DNA from 3 places in the Limnobaculum zhutongyuii genome. Region 1 is predicted to be linked to each of the others. Evidence: predicted binding sites of a transcription regulator. Region 1 holds the regulator's gene; each other region holds the start of a gene.
The links. The regulator Fur, encoded in region 1, represses iron uptake genes when iron is present. The targets are predictions, from matches to a motif close to ATAATAATGAGAACNACTATCAA.
Positions count from the first base shown of each region.

Region 1 (6,382 bases):
ATCTATTCCCATTCCTGTTTATTACCATTGCCTGTGGTGCAATCTCTGGCTTCCACGCGCTGATCTCTTCCGGTACCACACCTAAGATGCTGGAAAATGAAAGCCATGCTCGCTTTATCGGTTATGGCGGCATGTTAATGGAATCATTCGTTGCCATCATGGCATTAATCGCTGCATCGGTTATCGACCCTGGCGTATACTTCGCGATGAACAGCCCGCTGGCTATTCTTGGTCCAACGGTTGAATCAGCCGCCAGTGTTGTTAGCTCCTGGGGCTTTACCGTAACGCCAGAAGTTCTGGTTCAATACGCGAAAGACGTTGGCGAAACCACGATCGTTTCACGCGCCGGTGGTGCTCCTACTCTGGCCGTCGGTATGGCACATATTCTGAGCCAGTTGACCGGCCCGACGATGATGGCTTTCTGGTATCACTTTGCCATTCTGTTTGAAGCACTGTTCATTCTGACCGCCGTTGATGCCGGTACCCGTGCTGGTCGTTTTATGCTGCAAGACTTACTGGGTACTTTCGTTCCATCCATGAAGCGTACTGACTCTTTTGTTGCCAATATTACGGCAACAGGGTTATGTGTTGCTGCATGGGGTTACTTCTTGTACCAAGGCGTGGTTGACCCACTGGGTGGTATTAATACCCTATGGCCTCTGTTTGGTATTGCTAACCAGATGCTGGCAGCGATTGCGCTTACCCTGTGTGCTGTTGTTCTGTTCAAAATGAAACGCGAAAGATATGCCTGGGTTGCCGTTGTACCAACTATCTTCCTGTTGGTTTGTACTTTGACTGCCGGCTGGCAAAAAGTGTTTGATGATAACCCACGTGTTGGCTTCCTGGCTCTGGCTAAGAAGTATCAGGCTTCTCTGGATCAGGGACAGATTTTGGCTCCGGCTAAGTCTCTGGATCAAATGAGTGCCTTGATATTTAACAACCAGCTGGATGCAGGTCTGACTATACTGTTTATGTTAGTCATGATTAGTGTGGTGGTGTTTGGTTTACGTACTGCGTTTAAAGCACGTTCAAATCCATCACCTACAGCAAACGAAGTTCCTTATGAGCCAATGCCTGCATCGGCAACGGTTAAGTAATCGCTGATGTTAGATAGACATTAATAGTAAAAAGATGGCAGTATCGGGTTATTGATTCACCTGTTACTGCCATCCTGATTAAGGGAAGTCACTTATGTTTGAAGATTTAGCAAAAGTTGGCCGCTATCTTGGTCAGGCGGCTCGCCTGATGGTTGGCGTCCCTGACTACGATAACTACGTTCAGCATATGCGCATTACCCATCCGGATCAGGAAGCGATGACTTATGAAGAGTTCTTTCGTGAGCGTCAGCAGGCCCGCTACGGCAGCGGCAATGGCTCGTGCTGTTAGGCATTAATTCTTTTTGTGATACACCAGATATTTTACCAACGCAATAATGCGTATGGTTAAAGTAAAAAAGGCAACATGTTATGACCACCCCACTTCAATTACCGGTAACGGTATTAACCGGTTTTCTCGGCTCAGGCAAAACTACCCTGATTAACCATTTGTTAGAAAACTATCCCGGTGAGCGAATCGCTATCATTGAAAATGAATTTGGTGCCGTTGGTGTAGATGGCGGGCTCTTGGGGCAACACAGCGGTATTGAGGTTATTGAATTAACCAATGGCTGCGTATGTTGTAGCGTTCGCGGTGAGCTGACAGAAGCCTTAAAAAACCTGTTAGAGCAGCGGGATGCGGGTCAGCTTAATTTTGATCGACTGCTGCTAGAAACCACAGGATTAGCCGACCCAGCTCCGGTTATCCAAACTTTCTTTGTTGATGATGTCTTGCGTGAACGTCTGCAATTAGACGCCATTATTACTCTGGTTGACAGTGAGCATGCGCAGAAACAACTAACCGAACATCGGGTTGCGGTTTCTCAGGTTGGTTTTGCCGACAGACTTATTTTAACCAAATTAGACCGCATCGATAGTGAAGCAAAAACGCTGCTATTGGAGCGTTTACGTAACATTAACGCCAGAGCTCTGGTGTGTGAGGCTCAGCACGGTAAGCTGGAGAAAGCCGCCTGGATTGGTATTCAGGCATTTAATCTGGATGACTCTTTTGATCTTAATGGCACTTTTGTGGCCTCTACTGCGCCTTCGCAGGCACCAACAAACTTCCGACCTTTAAATCAAACATCCAAACCCCTTGCCCGTTCATGGAATGATGATATTACTTCTCAAGTTTTTGAAACCGGGGAAGTTGATATAAAACTAATTGGCGCCTTTATGGAAACTGCCATCGAAAAATATGGCAATGACATGCTACGCTATAAAGGCATTCTGGCAATTGAAGGCGAACCTCGTCGTCTGATTGTTCAGGGTGTGCACAAAGTTGTTGGTTTTGATTACGGAACCGAATGGACTGAGGAAGAGTCTCGTAAGACACTGTTAGTTATTATTGGGCGTAATTTACCTGTTGAGACATTAAGAAATGAGTTTTTAGCCACGGCTGCTTCAAATGCCATTAGCTAATAACAGATCGAGTAACGGTTGAATATCGCCAGAATTATGATTCTGCCTATCGATTCTATCGAATTTGAACTGACTCCCTGAGGTTTTCATTTCATATGTCTGGCTCTATAATGGTATATTATAATTATGTTAATCATTCGCTAGCGATTCATGGCGCCCCGAATTTAGGAACACATCTGCATGACTGATAACAATATCGCACTGAAGAAGGCTGGACTGAAAGTTACGCTCCCACGGCTTAAAATTCTGGAAATACTTCAGGAGCCTGATAACCATCACGTTAGCGCGGAAGATTTATATAAAAGACTGATTGATATGGGCGAAGAGATTGGACTGGCCACCGTATATCGCGTGCTGAACCAGTTTGATGATGCCGGCATCGTAACTCGCCATAGTTTTGAAGGCGGTAAATCAGTATTTGAACTGACGCAAAAACATCACCACGACCACTTAATTTGTCTGGATTGTGGACGCGTAATTGAATTCAGTGATGAGTTTATTGAACAGCGCCAGCGTGAAATTTCTGAAAGATACAACATCAAGTTAACTAACCACAGTTTGTATCTGTATGGCAAGTGCAGCTCTGGTGATTGCCGTAAAGACGATACGTTACACGATACTAAATAAGTTGTTTTAGCAACTTCAGATTTAAATAATGCCAGCAGCTAACCACTGCTGGCATTATTTTTGGGTAAACTCCCCACAGTCATTACACTTTATTCCGTGTTGATACTTAAACAACGGGAAACCTAACAAAATAAACACCACAAATGCAGGTCGCTTACCTTTAGTAAAAGGGATGACATTACTACTACCGCAATGAGAACAGCGCCATTGTGAGGTTTCTTCTTCATCTTCCCCGGCCTCTTCCATCACCGATTGAGAAAAGTCCTGACGAAGTATTTCTTCCGCTTCCTGCACATTATCACTGTCAACCATCAGCCTGACCCCGCCCAAAGCATCAGAGTAAAGCCAGTTAGTATTGATGGTATGTACATCGGCTATATGGGCACTAATCCCTGCGGCTTCCAGATTACTTTTTGCTATCTGGGCCTCAAGGGGATAAGAGTAGCGAGCAACGACAACCAGTTGTCCCATAACATCTCCGTATAAAATAGATCCATTTTAAGTTAAAAAAGCCTGTCGGATTGCTCTGACAGGCTTCTGAGATTAACCGTTTTCAATCAAGACTAAAAATTAGCTTGCCTGAGCAGCCCAGGTATCACGCAGGCCAACGGTGCGGTTAAACACTAAATGCTCTGATGATGAATGGCGACTGTCTGCACAGAAGTAACCTTCACGTTCAAACTGATAAGCAAACTCAGGTTTAGCCTGCGCCAGACTTGGCTCTACAAAACCGTGCACCACTTTCAGTGATTCCGGGTTAATGGTAGATAAGAAATCCTCTGCGGCCCCTGGATTTGGCACGTTAAACAGGCACTCATATAAACGAAATTCTGCCGGTAACGCATGAGGTGCGGATACCCAATGAATCACGCCCTTCACTTTGCGCCCGTCAGCCGGATCTTTACCCAGAGTTTCACTATCGTAATGGCAATAAATAGTCGTGATATTGCCCTGATCGTCTTTTTCTACCCGTTCAGCTTTAATCACATAAGCATTACGCAGGCGAACCTCTTTACCTAACACCAGACGCTTATACTGCTTGTTGGCTTCTTCACGGAAATCAGCGCGGTCGATATAAATTTCGCGACTGAATGGTACGGCACGGGTTCCCATCTCTGGTTTATTTGGATGTGCGCTTACCGTTAATATCTCTTCGTGACCCTGTGGAAGATTTTCAATCACCACTTTAACCGGATCGATAACCGCCATCGCTCTTGGGGCATTTTCGTTCAAGTCTTCACGAATGCAGGTTTCCAACGCGACCATTTCCACGTTATTGTCTTGTTTGGTCACACCGATACGACGGCAAAACTCACGAATAGAGGCAGCGCTATAACCACGGCGACGCAGGCCGGAAATCGTCGGCATACGCGGATCGTCCCAGCCTTCCACCACTTTCTCTGTCACCAGTAAATTTAATTTACGCTTAGACATAATCGCGTACTCTAAATTCAGGCGTGAGAACTCATACTGACGTGGATGACATGGAATAGTGATGTTATCCAAAACCCAGTCATACAGACGGCGGTTATCCTGGAATTCCAGAGTACAAAGAGAGTGAGTGATTCCTTCCAATGCATCGGAAATACAGTGGGTAAAATCATACATCGGATAGATGCACCACTTATCGCCCGTCTGGTGGTGATCGGCAAATTTAATACGGTATAACACCGGATCGCGCATCACGATAAATGAGGACGCCATATCGATTTTAGCTCGCAGGCAAGCCTTACCCTCAGCAAACTCACCGTTTCTCATTTTTTCAAATAAGGCCAGGTTCTCTTCAATGCTGCGGTCACGATAAGGGCTATTTTTGCCAGGCTGAGTAAGCGTACCGCGATATTCGCGCATCTCTTCAGGAGACAGTTCATCCACATAAGCCAGTCCTTTACCAATCAGTTCAACGGCGTATTGATGCAGTTGATCGAAGTAATCAGATGAGTAACGAACAGCGCCATCCCAGTGAAAGCCTAACCACTCAACATCGTGCTTAATTGACTCCACATATTCGATATCTTCTTTAACCGGGTTGGTGTCATCAAAACGCAAGTTGCACAGACCCTGATAGTCCTGTGCAATCCCGAAATTCAGGCAGATAGACTTCGCGTGACCGATATGCAGATATCCGTTTGGCTCAGGTGGGAAACGGGTCACTATGGTAGTGTGTTTACCTGATGCTAAATCTTCATCAATAATATGACGAATAAAATTAGTCGGGCGAACTTCAGCCTCACTCATTTACTTTTTCCTCTATGCAAAAATGCAAAAGCGTTCACAACGTATAACCTGTTATCTTCTAACAACCGCACGCAGGACACAACTGTTAGTTGCATGAATCCCTCTTCAGAACAGAAGCTGCTGAATTAAAGAGGTTATACGCCGCATTAATGCGGACCATTTTACATTAAAATCGGTACAAATAAAAAACGGGAAGGTTATTCACCTTCCCGCTTCAGATTTAACTACTTGCAGACAAGAATCTAATCTTATCCTTTGATATCAAATAGCTTAGTCTGTCCTGCAACCACCGTGCCCGTCGCCACATCAGAGATACCAGAGAAGTCATCAATATTGCTGACAACTACCGGGCTGATAATGGAGGCAGCGTTAGCTGACAGATAATCCAGATCTAACTCCAGTACCGGGTCACCCGCTTTCACTGTTGCGCCTTCTTCAGCTAAACGAGTGAAGCCTTTACCATCCAGCTTAACGGTATCAATACCGATATGAACCACAACTTCGGCACCGTTTTCAGTTTCCAGGCAGAATGCATGGTTAGTACCGAAAATCTTAACCAGAGTACCATTGGCTGGAGCAACGACGGTTTTACCGGTTGGACGAACCGCAATACCATCACCTACTGCTTTGCTGGCAAATGCTTCATCAGGTACCGCTTCTAATGCCACGATCTCACCGGTAATAGGGGAAATCAACGTACTTACTGAAGCTTCTTTTTTCACTTCAACCGGTTTGTTCGCTACTGCCTGAACAGGGGCGGCTGTTGCTGCTGCCTGAAACTTTGGCGCAACACCTGAAGCAATCACTTTACGCATGCTGTCAGCAATAGATTCCGCTTTAGCACCAACGATAATTTGAATACTTTGTTTGTTTAGCTTAACAACGCCTGCTGCGCCTAAACGTTTAGCGGCTGCGCTATCAACAATGCCTGAATCTTTTACCGTTAAACGTAAACGGGTAATACAGGCATCGATACCGGTCAGGTTATCGCTACCACCGAT
Region 1 covers NZ_CP034752.1:2,422,429-2,428,810, forward strand. Annotated here, with positions in the region: gene EKN56_RS10780 (carbon starvation CstA family protein) at 1-1,097, shown strand, start outside; gene EKN56_RS10785 (YbdD/YjiX family protein) at 1,192-1,386, shown strand; gene EKN56_RS10790 (CobW family GTP-binding protein) at 1,467-2,516, shown strand; gene fur (ferric iron uptake transcriptional regulator) at 2,697-3,143, shown strand; gene EKN56_RS10800 (putative signal transducing protein) at 3,198-3,614, opposite strand; gene glnS (glutamine--tRNA ligase) at 3,714-5,381, opposite strand; gene nagE (PTS N-acetyl glucosamine transporter subunit IIABC) at 5,630-6,382, opposite strand, start outside.

Region 2 (6,382 bases), 2.0 Mb from region 1:
TGGTAGCTGAAGAAAAACAGAGCTTCTTTGAGATGCTGGGGGAATATATCCTCGATGGATTCAAAGTTGCCATTATCGTGGGCGCAATGCTGATTGGTTTTATCGCTATCATCGCCATGATCAACGCTATCTTCAGCTATTTGTTTGGTATCTCTTTCCAGGATTTCCTGGGCTATGTGTTCTCACCTTTGGCCTTTTTAGTGGGTATTCCGTGGGATGAAGCGATTAGCGCCGGTAGCCTGATGGGCACCAAATTGGTGAGTAACGAGTTTGTTGCGATGGACCAGCTAAAACAGGGATTAGATAACGGTACCTTCCTGTTTTCAGAACATACCAAAGCCATTATTTCAGTGTTTCTGGTCTCTTTTGCTAATTTCTCCTCTATTGGCATTATCAGCGGCGCCATTAAAGCGCTAAACCCTCAACAGGGCAATGTCGCATCACGCTTTGGTTTGAAATTGCTGTATGGTGCAACATTAGTTAGCTTTCTGAGCGCTGCCGTTGTCGGGCTGATTCATCATTAACATACGGTATTTTTTGCCGGTCTGACGATCGGCAATGGGATCATTTAAAACCGGCGTCATTAGCCGTTTTACTCAATAAGAAGGTAAATACTATGAGAATCGTTGACCTAATTGCCAAAAAGCGTGATGGCAAAGAACTCTCTGCACAAGAAATCGAATTCTTCGTTAAAGGCTATACCGATGGCGCTATCCCTGACTATCAGGCCAGCGCCATGATGATGGCCATTTACTTTCAGGACATGACCGACCGCGAATGCGCGGACCTGACCATGGCGATGGTGAATTCCGGCGATACCATTGATCTATCGGCCATTGACGGTATCAAAGTGGATAAGCACTCTACCGGCGGCGTGGGTGATACCACCACGTTAGTGCTGGCACCGTTAGTGGCTGCTCTTGATATTCCGGTAGCCAAGATGTCAGGCCGTGGTCTGGGGCACACCGGCGGAACGCTGGACAAGCTGGAGTCGGTCAAAGGTTTCCATATTGAAATCAATAAAGATGAATTTATCGATTTGGTGAATCGCCACAAGGTAGCGGTTATCGGTCAGTCGGGTAATTTAACACCCGCGGATAAAAAGATGTACGCCCTGCGCGACGTGACCGGCACCGTCAACTCTATCCCCCTTATCGCCAGCTCAATTATGAGCAAGAAAATTGCCGCAGGTTCTGACGCCATCGTATTAGATGTTAAAACCGGCGCTGGCGCGTTTATGAAAACCGATGAAGATGCCATTGAGTTAGCCAAATCGATGGTGCGCATTGGTAACAATGTGGGGCGACATACCATGGCGGTGATTTCCGATATGTCACAGCCGCTTGGCTTTGCCATTGGTAACGCGCTGGAAGTACAGGAAGCCATTGATACCCTAAAAGGCAAAGGCCCGGCGGACCTGACGGAACTGACTCTGGTATTAGGCAGCCAAATGGTGGTATTAGCCAAAAAGGCCAAAAACCTGGAAGAAGCACGTCAGATGCTGCTTGAAGTGATTAACAACGGTAAGGCGCTGGACAAATTTAGAGAGTTTCTGGCCAATCAGGGCGGCGATGCTTCCGTTGTCGACCATCCGGAAAGATTACCTCAGGCAAAATTCAAAATTGAAGTACCCGCCAAAACCTCTGGCGTCGTGGCAAACATTATCGCCGATGAAATTGGCGTTGCTGCCATGCTGTTGGGCGCAGGCCGAGCCACCAAAGAAGACGATATCGATTTAGCCGTTGGGCTGATGCTGCATAAGAAAGTGGGCGATAGCGTTCAGCTCGGTGATGCACTGGTCACCATTTACGCGAATCGGGAAGAGGTCTCCAGCGTGATGGAGAAGATCTATAGCAGCATAGAAATTGCCGAACGCGGACAGGCTCCTAAACTGATTCATACGGTCATTACTCAGTAATCCAATGCGTTATCTGCCACTTTTTATCACAAGGAAATTGCCATGACTGATAATGAACTGATTGAACAGGCCAAAAAAGCCCGTCAATCCTCCTACAGCCCCTACTCTAATTTCGCCGTTGGCGCAGCCCTGCTTGCAGATAACAATCAGGTTTTTCTCGGCTGTAACGTTGAAAATGCCTCCTACGGTTTAACCAACTGCGCGGAACGAACCGCTATCTTTAAAGCCGTATCAGAAGGTCAACGCCAGTTCAAAAAACTGGTGATTATCGGCGATACCGAAGGCCCAATCTCCCCTTGCGGCGCTTGCCGTCAGGTGATTAACGAATTCTGCGCCCCGGATATGCCGGTTTTGATGGTCAATATGAAGGGTGAAGTAAAGCATACATCGATAGCCGAGCTACTACCTTACTCGTTTGGGCCAGAAGACCTAAGTTAACGCAGTGCCCTTGGCAGTTAGCCGTTGACCTTATTTTTTGCCCTTCTATAGAGCACTGGAATTCAGCCGACAACTGAGAGATGGTAGCACGACTGGCATGGAGGCCAGTCGAGACGCTGCTTCGCCGGGAGCGAATCAGCGCCGGTGCGTAAACCCGAACGAAGGCGGAGGGAAGTCGCCATCAGGCGACCTGGATTCGGGTGCGAAGGCGCGGGGGTGCAGGGGGCGTTCGCCTTTTAACGCCCCTTGCTCGGCCACTCGCACAGTAGCCAATTCAGACTCAGCACGATTAGTGGACGAAACTAACTCAGAGTCCAATCCCCTTCAAACAACGCCTATCAAATTGATAGACAATAACCCCACAAACGATAATGATTATCAATTCATATTCAGTGCTATACTGATAACCCACCATGAAATTGAAATGAGCTGTCTTATAAACAGCGTAAACCACCTTTGAGGAGTGATACGATGAGTTATACCCTTCCAACCCTGCCTTATGCCTACGATGCGCTGGAACCTCACTTTGATAAACAAACCATGGAAATCCACCACAGTAAGCACCATCAGGCTTATGTAAACAATGCTAACGCTGCGCTGGAAACGCTGTCTGACGATCTGAAAAAACTTTCTGCTGAAGAGCTGATCGCTCAGTTAGATAAAGTACCTGCGGAGAAACGCACCGTATTAAGAAATAACGCTGGCGGTCACGCTAACCACAGCCTGTTCTGGAAAGGCCTGAAAAAAGGCACTACCTTGCAGGGCGATCTGAAAGCGGCAATCGAGCGTGATTTTGGTAGCGTTGAGAGCTTTAAAGAGAAGTTTGAACAGGCTGCCGCTACCCGTTTTGGTTCAGGCTGGGCCTGGCTGGTATTAAAAGATGGCAAACTGGCTGTGGTTTCTACCGCTAATCAGGACAGTCCCCTGATGGGTGAAAGCGTATCTGGTGCGTCAGGCTTCCCGATTGTGAGCCTGGACGTTTGGGAACATGCTTACTATCTGAAATTCCAAAACCGTCGTCCTGATTACATTAAAGAATTCTGGAACGTGGTGAACTGGGACGAAGCTGCCAAGCGTTTTGCTGAAGCAAAATAATAAGCTAATCCTTTAAGTTTCATATGAATAATGGGGATAATAGCGGGCGTTCCGCTATTGTCTCCTTAATAAACCTTACGTTATCCGCCTCTTAATGAGATTTTCGTGTCTGCGTCCTGAAAAGATAAATATTCTTTCAATAAAAGCAGAATTTTCACGATGAAAAATTAATTTTCCGTTTCGCCTCTCCCCTTCACCCGCTATCACCTTCATAAGCCGATGGTTTATCCATGTGATAAAAGTGGTCATTTGTAGTAGAATAGCGCCCTGATTTTATTCACATTCTATTTTTAGGGAAATTGACATGAATTCTATTCCAGCCTGCCCGGTCTGCTCATCAGAAAATACCTATCCGGACGGAGCCATGTTCATCTGCCCTGATTGTGCTCACGAGTGGAACCCTTCAGAGCCAGAGTCAGCAGATGGTGATGCGAGAGTGGTGAAAGACAGTAACGGTAACGTATTAGCCGATGGTGACTGCGTAACCCTGATTAAAGACCTGAAATTAAAAGGCTCTTCAACCGTACTGAAAGTGGGTAGCAAATCTAAACCTATTCGTCTGGTTGATGGTGACCATGAAATCGACTGCAAAATCGATAACACCAGCATTATGCTCAAGGCCTGCTTCGTTAAGAAGGTCTGATAAGCAGCAATAAAAGCCACCGCTTTTTTAAAAGCCGTGGCTTTATTTTTTCCTCTTTTACGCCCGCGAAAAACACTGTCCCTATATCAAAAACTGGATATGGCCTGTAACAGCCAGTATGCTGAAATAAATTAGTTATTCAGTAAAACCGGCGGTTACCATGCACTCTCCCCTTGTCTATATTGGCAAAATTAAACCCTATTATGACCATTCACCCAGCGCTATCGATAAGCGCGCGGTTGACGGTGAGTTGATACTCACACCGCTGGGTTTTGAAGGCGATCAACAGGCAGATAATCGCCATCATGGCGGAGCAGATCGCGCTCTATGCCACTACCCGCGGGAACATTACGACTATTGGAAAATGCGTTTTCCACAACAGGCAGAACAGTTTGTTGCACCGCTGTTTGGAGAAAACCTCTCCACCCAAAATCTGACTGAAGAAACGGTCTTTATCGGAGATATCTTCCGCTGGGGACAAACCCTCATTCAGGTTACACAGCCCCGTTCACCCTGCTATAAGCTAAATTATCACTGCAAAATTAAGGGGTTCGCCCGCATCATGCAAGACAGCGGCCTCTGTGGCTGGCTCTATCGCGTGGTTTCAGCGGGTAGAGTCAATCCCAATCAACCGCTGGAGCTGGTAAGCCGTAATAGCGATGTCTCCGTCGACGAAGCTATCTCCATTGCGTTTAATTCCCCCTTTGATGAAGAGCAGTATCGTCGTTTGCTGTCTGCCAGTGGTCTGTCCGCCAGTTGGAGCAAGAATATGCAAATGAGAATTCTGACTAAGCGAATTGAGGATATGGATCGTCGACTGGTGGGTGTTTCTGCTGATTAATGATTGCTTAATCCGTGTTAGGATAGAGAGTATGGTCATACTGCCAACAGGCTTTGGCAGCTCCCTGTCTCTTTATAACTGATGATGGATATGTTGATGACGAAAACCACTGCACCTTCGATGGCTGAATCCCTGACGCGCGACCTTGCTATTCGCATTATGCGCGGTGATTTATCACAAGTGCCGTCTCTGCCGGGCGAAAACGAGCTGGCACTGCAATATCAGGTTTCACGTACCACCATCCGGAATGCACTGCAGGTTCTTTCGGCCAAGGGTATGGTCTCTATTCAGCCCAAGCGTCGCAGCGTTGTCACTCCCCGCGAACAGTGGAACTTCCTCGATTCTGAAGTTTTACTCTGGTTAACGGAAGGTGGAATGAAGCAGGGGATGGTTGAACAGTTGATGGTCACCCGTCTGATTTTCGAACCCAACGTTGCTGCACTGGCGGCGGCTAACGCCACCGGCAGAGATTTAGCCGCCATGGAAGATGCCTGCCATTTGATGTCTGAAGGGCAGCAGCAGAATTCCCGTGAGTTATTTGAACAAGGTGATTTAGCCTTCCACCTTGCGTTGCTACGCGCCAGCCATAACCCCTTTCTGCTATCCCTCAGTAATGCTCTCTCTTCTGCTATGTCGCTCTCTTTTAAACAGACTCTGGAAGAAGATGTTCGCCTGACCAAAGAGGCTGTTACTCAACATGTCGCTTTACTGGATGCTATTCGCCTTAAGCAGGTGGATACCGCTAAGCTGCGGATGCGCGATATTCTGCTAAAAGCGGCACAAAAACGATTGCAGAGCCACCAGCCAGAAATCTTTACCCATATCGACTAATTGCTGATTTTTTCCACAATACGATCTGCTTCACAGATCGCAATATCTTTTTGCTCTACGCTTCTTGTATTACAAGATTATAAAGGTTGTAATACTAATGAACAAATGGATTGCTGTTGATTGGGGTACCACCAATTTTCGTGCATTTTTAATGCAGGGTAACGACTGTATCGATCGCTGTACTCAGGGACCAGGCTTGCTGCAAATTGAACCGGGAAACTTCGAGGCAGAGCTATTACGTCTGTTACAACGCTGGTTTGCAGAAGCACCCTATCCGATCGTTATGGCCGGTATGGTCGGTTCGCAGCAGGGCTGGCATGAAGTGCCTTACGTAGAGGCTCCCTGTAGTTTCTCTTCTCTGACCAGGCAGGCTTATGCATTCACCACCCGCTGGTCGAGCCCGGTCTGGATCATTCCCGGCATTTGTTGCCACAGCCCTTATCAACAGCCGGACGTGATGCGTGGTGAAGAGGTACAGCTTGCTGGGCTTTCCGCCATTAATGGACCTGCTGAATATCGGGTCATTTTACCCGGCACCCACAGCAAGCATGTATTAATGGATAACCAGTCGGTCTCCCATTTCTCTACCTATATGACGGGTGAGCTGTTTGCTTTA
Region 2 covers NZ_CP034752.1:4,465,366-4,471,747, forward strand. Annotated here, with positions in the region: gene EKN56_RS20075 (NupC/NupG family nucleoside CNT transporter) at 1-524, shown strand, start outside; gene EKN56_RS20080 (pyrimidine-nucleoside phosphorylase) at 617-1,918, shown strand; gene cdd (cytidine deaminase) at 1,961-2,356, shown strand; gene sodA (superoxide dismutase [Mn]) at 2,828-3,451, shown strand; gene EKN56_RS20095 (zinc ribbon domain-containing protein YjdM) at 3,756-4,094, shown strand; gene yiiM (6-hydroxyaminopurine reductase) at 4,255-4,935, shown strand; gene EKN56_RS20105 (FadR/GntR family transcriptional regulator) at 5,032-5,766, shown strand; gene EKN56_RS20110 (2-dehydro-3-deoxygalactonokinase) at 5,864-6,382, shown strand, end outside.
Region 2: sodA (superoxide dismutase [Mn]) is a predicted target of Fur. The motif match lies at 2,716-2,738, and genes of this name have one in related genera.

Region 3 (6,382 bases), 1.1 Mb from region 1:
TAGTGTAGTTATCAATCTTCTCGCCATAAAAGCGCAATTCTGAACTGGCAAATCCCCAGCGGCCATTATGTGAAAGGCCATAGTTTTGACGCTCAAGACGCGTTTTATCCAGTGAATTCGACTCTCTGTCCTGACGGTCAAAGCCGTAGTTCATCAGAAATTCATGGTCGTCATTGGGTGTGACAGAGAATTCAACATTACCATCACGGCTGTTATAGCCTTCAATAGCCCCGGTTATTCCAGTGGCGCTGGTTGCCGACTTATTCGGCTTATCCTTATCCCGGTGGGCAAAATTACCATAGGTCTTCACCGATAGCAGATCGTCAATCAAAGGCCCACTGGCATAAAGACTGGTGTTAAAACTGTCGCGTTTATCTCGGTTTTCCTGAATAGTGCTATCAACACTGACCGAACCGGTCCAACTCTTTTTCACCTTCTTAGTAATGATATTAACGACACCGCCCAAGGCATCAGAGCCGTACAGTGAAGACATTGGCCCACGAACCACTTCAATGCGTTCAATCGCATTAACCGGAACCCAGCTTAAGTCATAATCGTTATGGCGAAACACCGCATTGCGGGAATTTACACGTTTACCGTCAACCAGAATCAGCGTATAGCCGCTATCCAGTCCACGAATACTGACACCTTTACGGTTATCTCCTTCATTGGTTAACTGAATACCCGGTACTTCCTGCAAAATATCCTTCAAATTTTGCACCGGTTTCTTTTGTAAATCTTCACCGGTAATAACACTAATGCTGGCTGGCGCATCTTTGATGTTCTGCTCCACGGCTGAAGCCGTTACCACCATAGTGTCACCTTCCGCCGCCAACACCGAAGTACTGGTAAATATAATTGGTACAAATATCCCTGCCCGAATCATTGGATTAAGCACTAACCTGGTCATCTAAGTCCTCTACCATTGGTAATGATAATAATTTTTTATAATGATTATTATTTACAGTTAGAATTAAATGCTCACTATTCCAGAAAAACCACATCACCATCATACCCATTAGAATTCTATGGTTATTAATTTCCACTTATCTCAAAAATACGATGTGATTGATGGGGTGAACACATTAAAACAAATGATAATCATTATCAATAAAATGATACAAAAAAACACATTTAAATTAACATTGTTAATACTAAGGAATTAAAGTGACAGATGAGAACCAGGAGGATCGAGCAGTAAAAAAGCCGCGATAATTATCACGGCTTTTCATGTTAACGGGTTGCTTTTATCAGAATGAAGCCGTTATTGAAGCGTAGTAAGTTCTACCAGGAACATAATAGTTATTACCGGATGAAGCACTTCCTGATGGCTCAGAAGAGACAAGATCTTTATCGAACAGGTTATCGATACCGGCATTAAAACGGAAATTCTTAGTTATCTTATATTGGCCAGATAAACCATAAAGCGTGTAGGAATTTCTGATACGCGCAGTTGCAGTACTACCGCGAGATTCCTGATCGGCTTTATTGTTTAAGCCTAACATTTTTCCGTAATAATGAGCGCTGAATGAGAAATCAAGATCTTGCGTTACGCTCCAGTCCAGTGATGAATAACTGGTGAATTTAGGCGTAGTGACCAGCATCACACCCTGATCGTCCTCTGCTTTTATCATACGGGTATAGTTATTACGTAAGGTTAATTTCTGCAGGAACTGGCCTTTTGGCTCACTGATCAGAGGAATATTCAGATTACCTTCAATGCCCTGAGTTCTGGCGGAATCCAGGTTCACACGTTCTAACCAGTAACGACCCGATTTATCTCCGGTGATATAGCCAATTGGCGCAGTAGCTAATTTATTTTTGAAACGACTATCAAAGAAAGTGATGCCTGCATCCCATCCTTCATAATTAAATAATGCACCAACTTCCCAGTTTTCGGAAGTTTCAGGCTTCAGATTGCCATTACTGACGATATAACAGCCGCCACCGGTATAGTCTGCATAACCATTGCATCCAGCGCCTTTTGACTCTTCAACAAAACCTGGACTGGCCTGACGTATCGTTGGCGCTTTGAAGCCTTCTGAATATCCGCCTTTCAATGTCAAATAATCATTAGCCTGATAAACCAGATAGGCTCTTGGTGTGGTTTGATCGCCATATTCGGTATCATCATAGCGAACCCCCAGCGTCAACGTCAGATCGTCTAATAACCCAATCTGATCTTCAACAAATACGCCTTTACTGGTTGCCTCTCCGGTATGTTTGCCATAAGAAGCGGCAGCATATTTATTGGTGCCCATCGATCTTGGGTTGTTGAGCTCTTCTTTCATCCACTGGCCACCAATAGTGACATTGTGTGGTAACCAAAGCTCGAAAGGTAGATTGATATCCCCTTCAATAATCTTATCTTTGCCTCGGATTTTGGTATCTTCAGTCCCTACCAGTGCTCCCCCTGAAATCACCGGCACATCGCTGGCTGAGTTTTTATATTTATTCTCATAAGCGGTTAATCTGACGCTACCAAAATCAAATAGTCCACGATAAGCGGCGGAATAGTTTTCACGTTCCAGCTTGGAAATACCACGTAAACCAACTTCATCACCATCCAGAGTCTCGCCAGGAATACCCTCTTCCGTTCCCTGTAATGTACCAATACTTACCTGATGGTTATCTGTGATATCCCAACTTAAATCTGCACCATAGCTATAACGTTTCTTACCTTCCTGACCACTCCCCCAACGCAAAGCACTGGTATCGGTTTTATCCGCATCACGTTTATTCCATGAGCCATTCATACGTAACGTAAAACCATTGCCTAATGGGCCACCAACGCTACCGGTATAAGTCGTAGTCTCACCACTTTTAGAATCTTCTGGCTGACGAGTACCGATAGTTAAAGCGCCGTTCCACTCTTTATTGTTCTTTTTAGTGATAATGTTAACTACCCCACCCATGGCATCAGAACCATATAGCGTAGACATTGGGCCTCGAACAATTTCAATGCGCTCAATAGATTCAACTGGGATCCAGTTAATATCATCAAAATAGTTTTGTTGGGTGGTCTTGAGGCCGTTACTGGAACCAATACGTTTTCCATCTACCAGTAACAATGTATAGGAAGCAGGCATACCGCGCAGTTGAATACCGGAACTAACGTCAGTACCAATGGCTTTACTTACCCCTGCAACGCGTTCAAGAATATCGGCAAGATCGGTTGATGCCGTTCCCATCTCTTTTTCTAACTGTTCAGAGGTCACAACAGAAATACTGGCAGGCGCATCCTTAAAGCGTTGTTCAACACCGGAGGCTGTCACCACCATTACATTACCGCTATCATTCTCTTCAGCTACCGCCTGTGTAGTAACCAGCCCCAATAGCGGAAGACAAAATCCAGCATATTTTATTGGATTAAATTTAAATGTGTTTGTGTTCATCCCTTCATCCATAAATGTAAATACAAAATAAAAAAGAACGCTAATGATAATTAATATCATTAGCGTTACGAAGGGATTAAAGTTTTTTTGCGACCGCTATCTAACTTTTAACAAAAATATAAACAACTAACGCATTCAATATATTGGATGTTCGACTAAACCATCAATTAATACCTGTGGACGCCCCTGAGAGCAGCGTTCAATACGACCACGAACCCCGTAAACTTGCGCCAGGCTTTCAGGTGTGATCACTTCGTCAGGTTTACCATCAGCAATAAGATTGCCATTTTGCAGCATCAGAACATGATCCGCATGATGCAAAGCGATATTGATATCATGAACCACCACTACCGTGATGATATTGCGTTTAATCGTCTCTTTGCGTACCAAATCCATGACATGAAATTGATAGTTGAGATCCAATGCGCTTAATGGTTCATCAAGCAACAATAGTGACGGTTGGCGAATCAGAGATTGGGCTAAGCCAACTAATTGCTTCTGCCCACCTGAAAGTTGATCCAGATAGCTCAATGCCAGATGAGAAATACCCAGCTGTTGCAACAGTGCCATTACTTCGGCTTCGCCTTTTTCTGTATGGCTACCACCGGAAGCTCTCTGAGCAACCACGATAGATTCGAGCACATGCAGATGCACTCCGGCAGGCAATGATTGAGGCAGATAAACCACGCTTTTCGCCCGTTGGGCAAAAGGCTGTTTCATTAAATCCTGACCATCCAGCAGTAGTTCACCGGTCGCGTGATTCAATCCGGCAAAAGAACGTAATAAGGTCGATTTACCACTACCGTTAGGACCTAACAGAACAGTAATTTCCCCTCTTGATAACCCAGGGATCGACAGGTCAGTGATGATTTTTTTTCTCGGGTAACCCGCATTAAAATGATTCGCTTGTAAACCAGTCATCATACCTGCCCTCTGTGGCGCAAAATGATGCTCAGGAAGAATGGAACACCCACTAATGAAGTCACAATACCAACCGGAATAATCACACCAGGAATCAAGTTTTTAGAGGCTACAGAGGCCATCGATAATACCAACGCACCAATTAAAGCACTGGCTGGCAGATAAAAGCGATGGTCTTCACCAAAAATCAGACGGGCAATATGCGGTGCAACCAGACCGATGAAACCAATCGGCCCAACAAATGCCACCGCCAAAGCAGATAACATACTGATACGCAGCAATGTCGTCAGTCGTAAACGACGAACATCAATACCAAAGCTGATTGCCCGGTCTTCACCTAATCTTAACGCCGTCAGTTTCCAGGCGTTCATCATTGACCATGGGAACAGAACCAGGAACACCGCTAACAGAATGCCTAATTTTATCCAGGTTGCTCGCGCCAGGCTTCCCATCGTCCAGAAAACCAGTCCCTGAAGCGTATCTTCAGATGCGATAAACTGCATCATGGAAACCAATGCATTAAAGGTAAACACCAGGGCAATACCAAACAGCACGACACCCGAGGTGGCAACCCTTGTCCAGCGAGTTACCGCATCCAGCATAAACGCTGCCAGTAAGGCAAAAATGAACGCATTGGCAGAAATAAACCATTGAGGATCAATGCCGGGGATACCAATCCCCAATACGATAGCTAGCGCCGCACCGAAAGCAGCCGCAGAGGAAACCCCTAAAGTAAAGGGACTGGCTAATGGGTTATTCAGAATGGTTTGCATTTCTGCACCAGCCAAACCCAAAGCCATTCCTACCACTATTGCCATCAGGGCATAAGGCAGGCGAATATCCCAAACGATAACCTGAGTTCCGGCATCAACCGTTTCAGAATGCCACAATGTTTGCCACAGTTCTGCTATCGTGAGGCCCGAAGGCCCCATGATAAAATCAAGCACAAGAGATCCAATAATTGCCAGCAAAACGATGGCTAAAATCATCAAGCGCTTACGCAAAATGCGATGATAACGACCCATTACACCCACTTCAGCCGGGGTATTAGCTTTTACTGCCGAATTGCTACTTATGCTCATTCAATGACAACCATTGCTGCTTTATAGATTATTTATTATTTTCACCGACAGCACCTACCCAGTAGGTACCTGTTGGCTCAATGGCCAGGAAGTCTTTATACAGCGTCTTCATGGTCTCATTAGTATTAATATCTTTAAATTTTTCAGGATAGAACCACTTACCGAATTCCTGAATAGCCAGAACATTATAGGGTGAGTTATAGAAGCTGTGCCAGATGGCATAAGTTCTACCCTCTTTTACCGCTGGTAACGTATCAATGCCCTTACGTTTCAATGCGCTCTCCAGACTTGCACGAGCCACATCATAGGAAACATCCGCACCCAGTTTAACACCCGGTCCTTTGGCATCTGCACCGCGAGCACCGCTGGCAATATAAACATCCGGATTAGTCGCGATGATTTTTTCCAGGTTAACGGTACCTAAGGCACCCGGTAATAAATTTTTAGCGATATTAGCGCCACCGGCTAAATCAATAAAGTCGCCCATATTACCGTTTCCTGCCGTACCACAACAATCTTCTGCGGTAGCCGCTTTCAACTCAATAAAGACTTTTGGCTTTTGGTCTTCAGGAATATCTTTGGTGACATTGGTGATTTTAGCCACGTTATCCTGATAGAACTTAATATAACGCTCCGCCTGCTCTTCCCGTTGCAAAGCTTTGCCGAGGATACGCATACTTGGCACTGTATTTTTCAGCGGTGCAGTACGAAAATCAATGAATACAACCGGTACACCGGCTTTTTCTAACTGAGTAACCAGCTCACTGCTACGGCCCGGACCATGACCAGACAAACCAAAGATAGCGACATCAGGTTTAAGCGTCAGAACCTTTTCCGGACTGATGCTTTCAGCGGTGGTGTTACCAATTAAAGGAATTTTATCAATCTCAGGGAATTTTGCTTTATAAGCAGCATAAGTATGGGGATCAAGCTTACGGAAATCACCCTGCCAGCCAGCAATACGGTCCAGAGGCTTATCACCCT
Region 3 covers NZ_CP034752.1:1,287,167-1,293,548, forward strand. Annotated here, with positions in the region: gene cirA (catecholate siderophore receptor CirA) at 1-910, opposite strand, end outside; gene EKN56_RS05375 (TonB-dependent receptor domain-containing protein) at 1,251-3,395, opposite strand; gene EKN56_RS05380 (ABC transporter ATP-binding protein) at 3,531-4,319, opposite strand; gene EKN56_RS05385 (FecCD family ABC transporter permease) at 4,316-5,398, opposite strand; gene EKN56_RS05390 (ABC transporter substrate-binding protein) at 5,427-6,382, opposite strand, start outside.
Region 3: EKN56_RS05375 (TonB-dependent receptor domain-containing protein) is a predicted target of Fur. The motif match lies at 3,433-3,455, and genes of this name have one in related genera.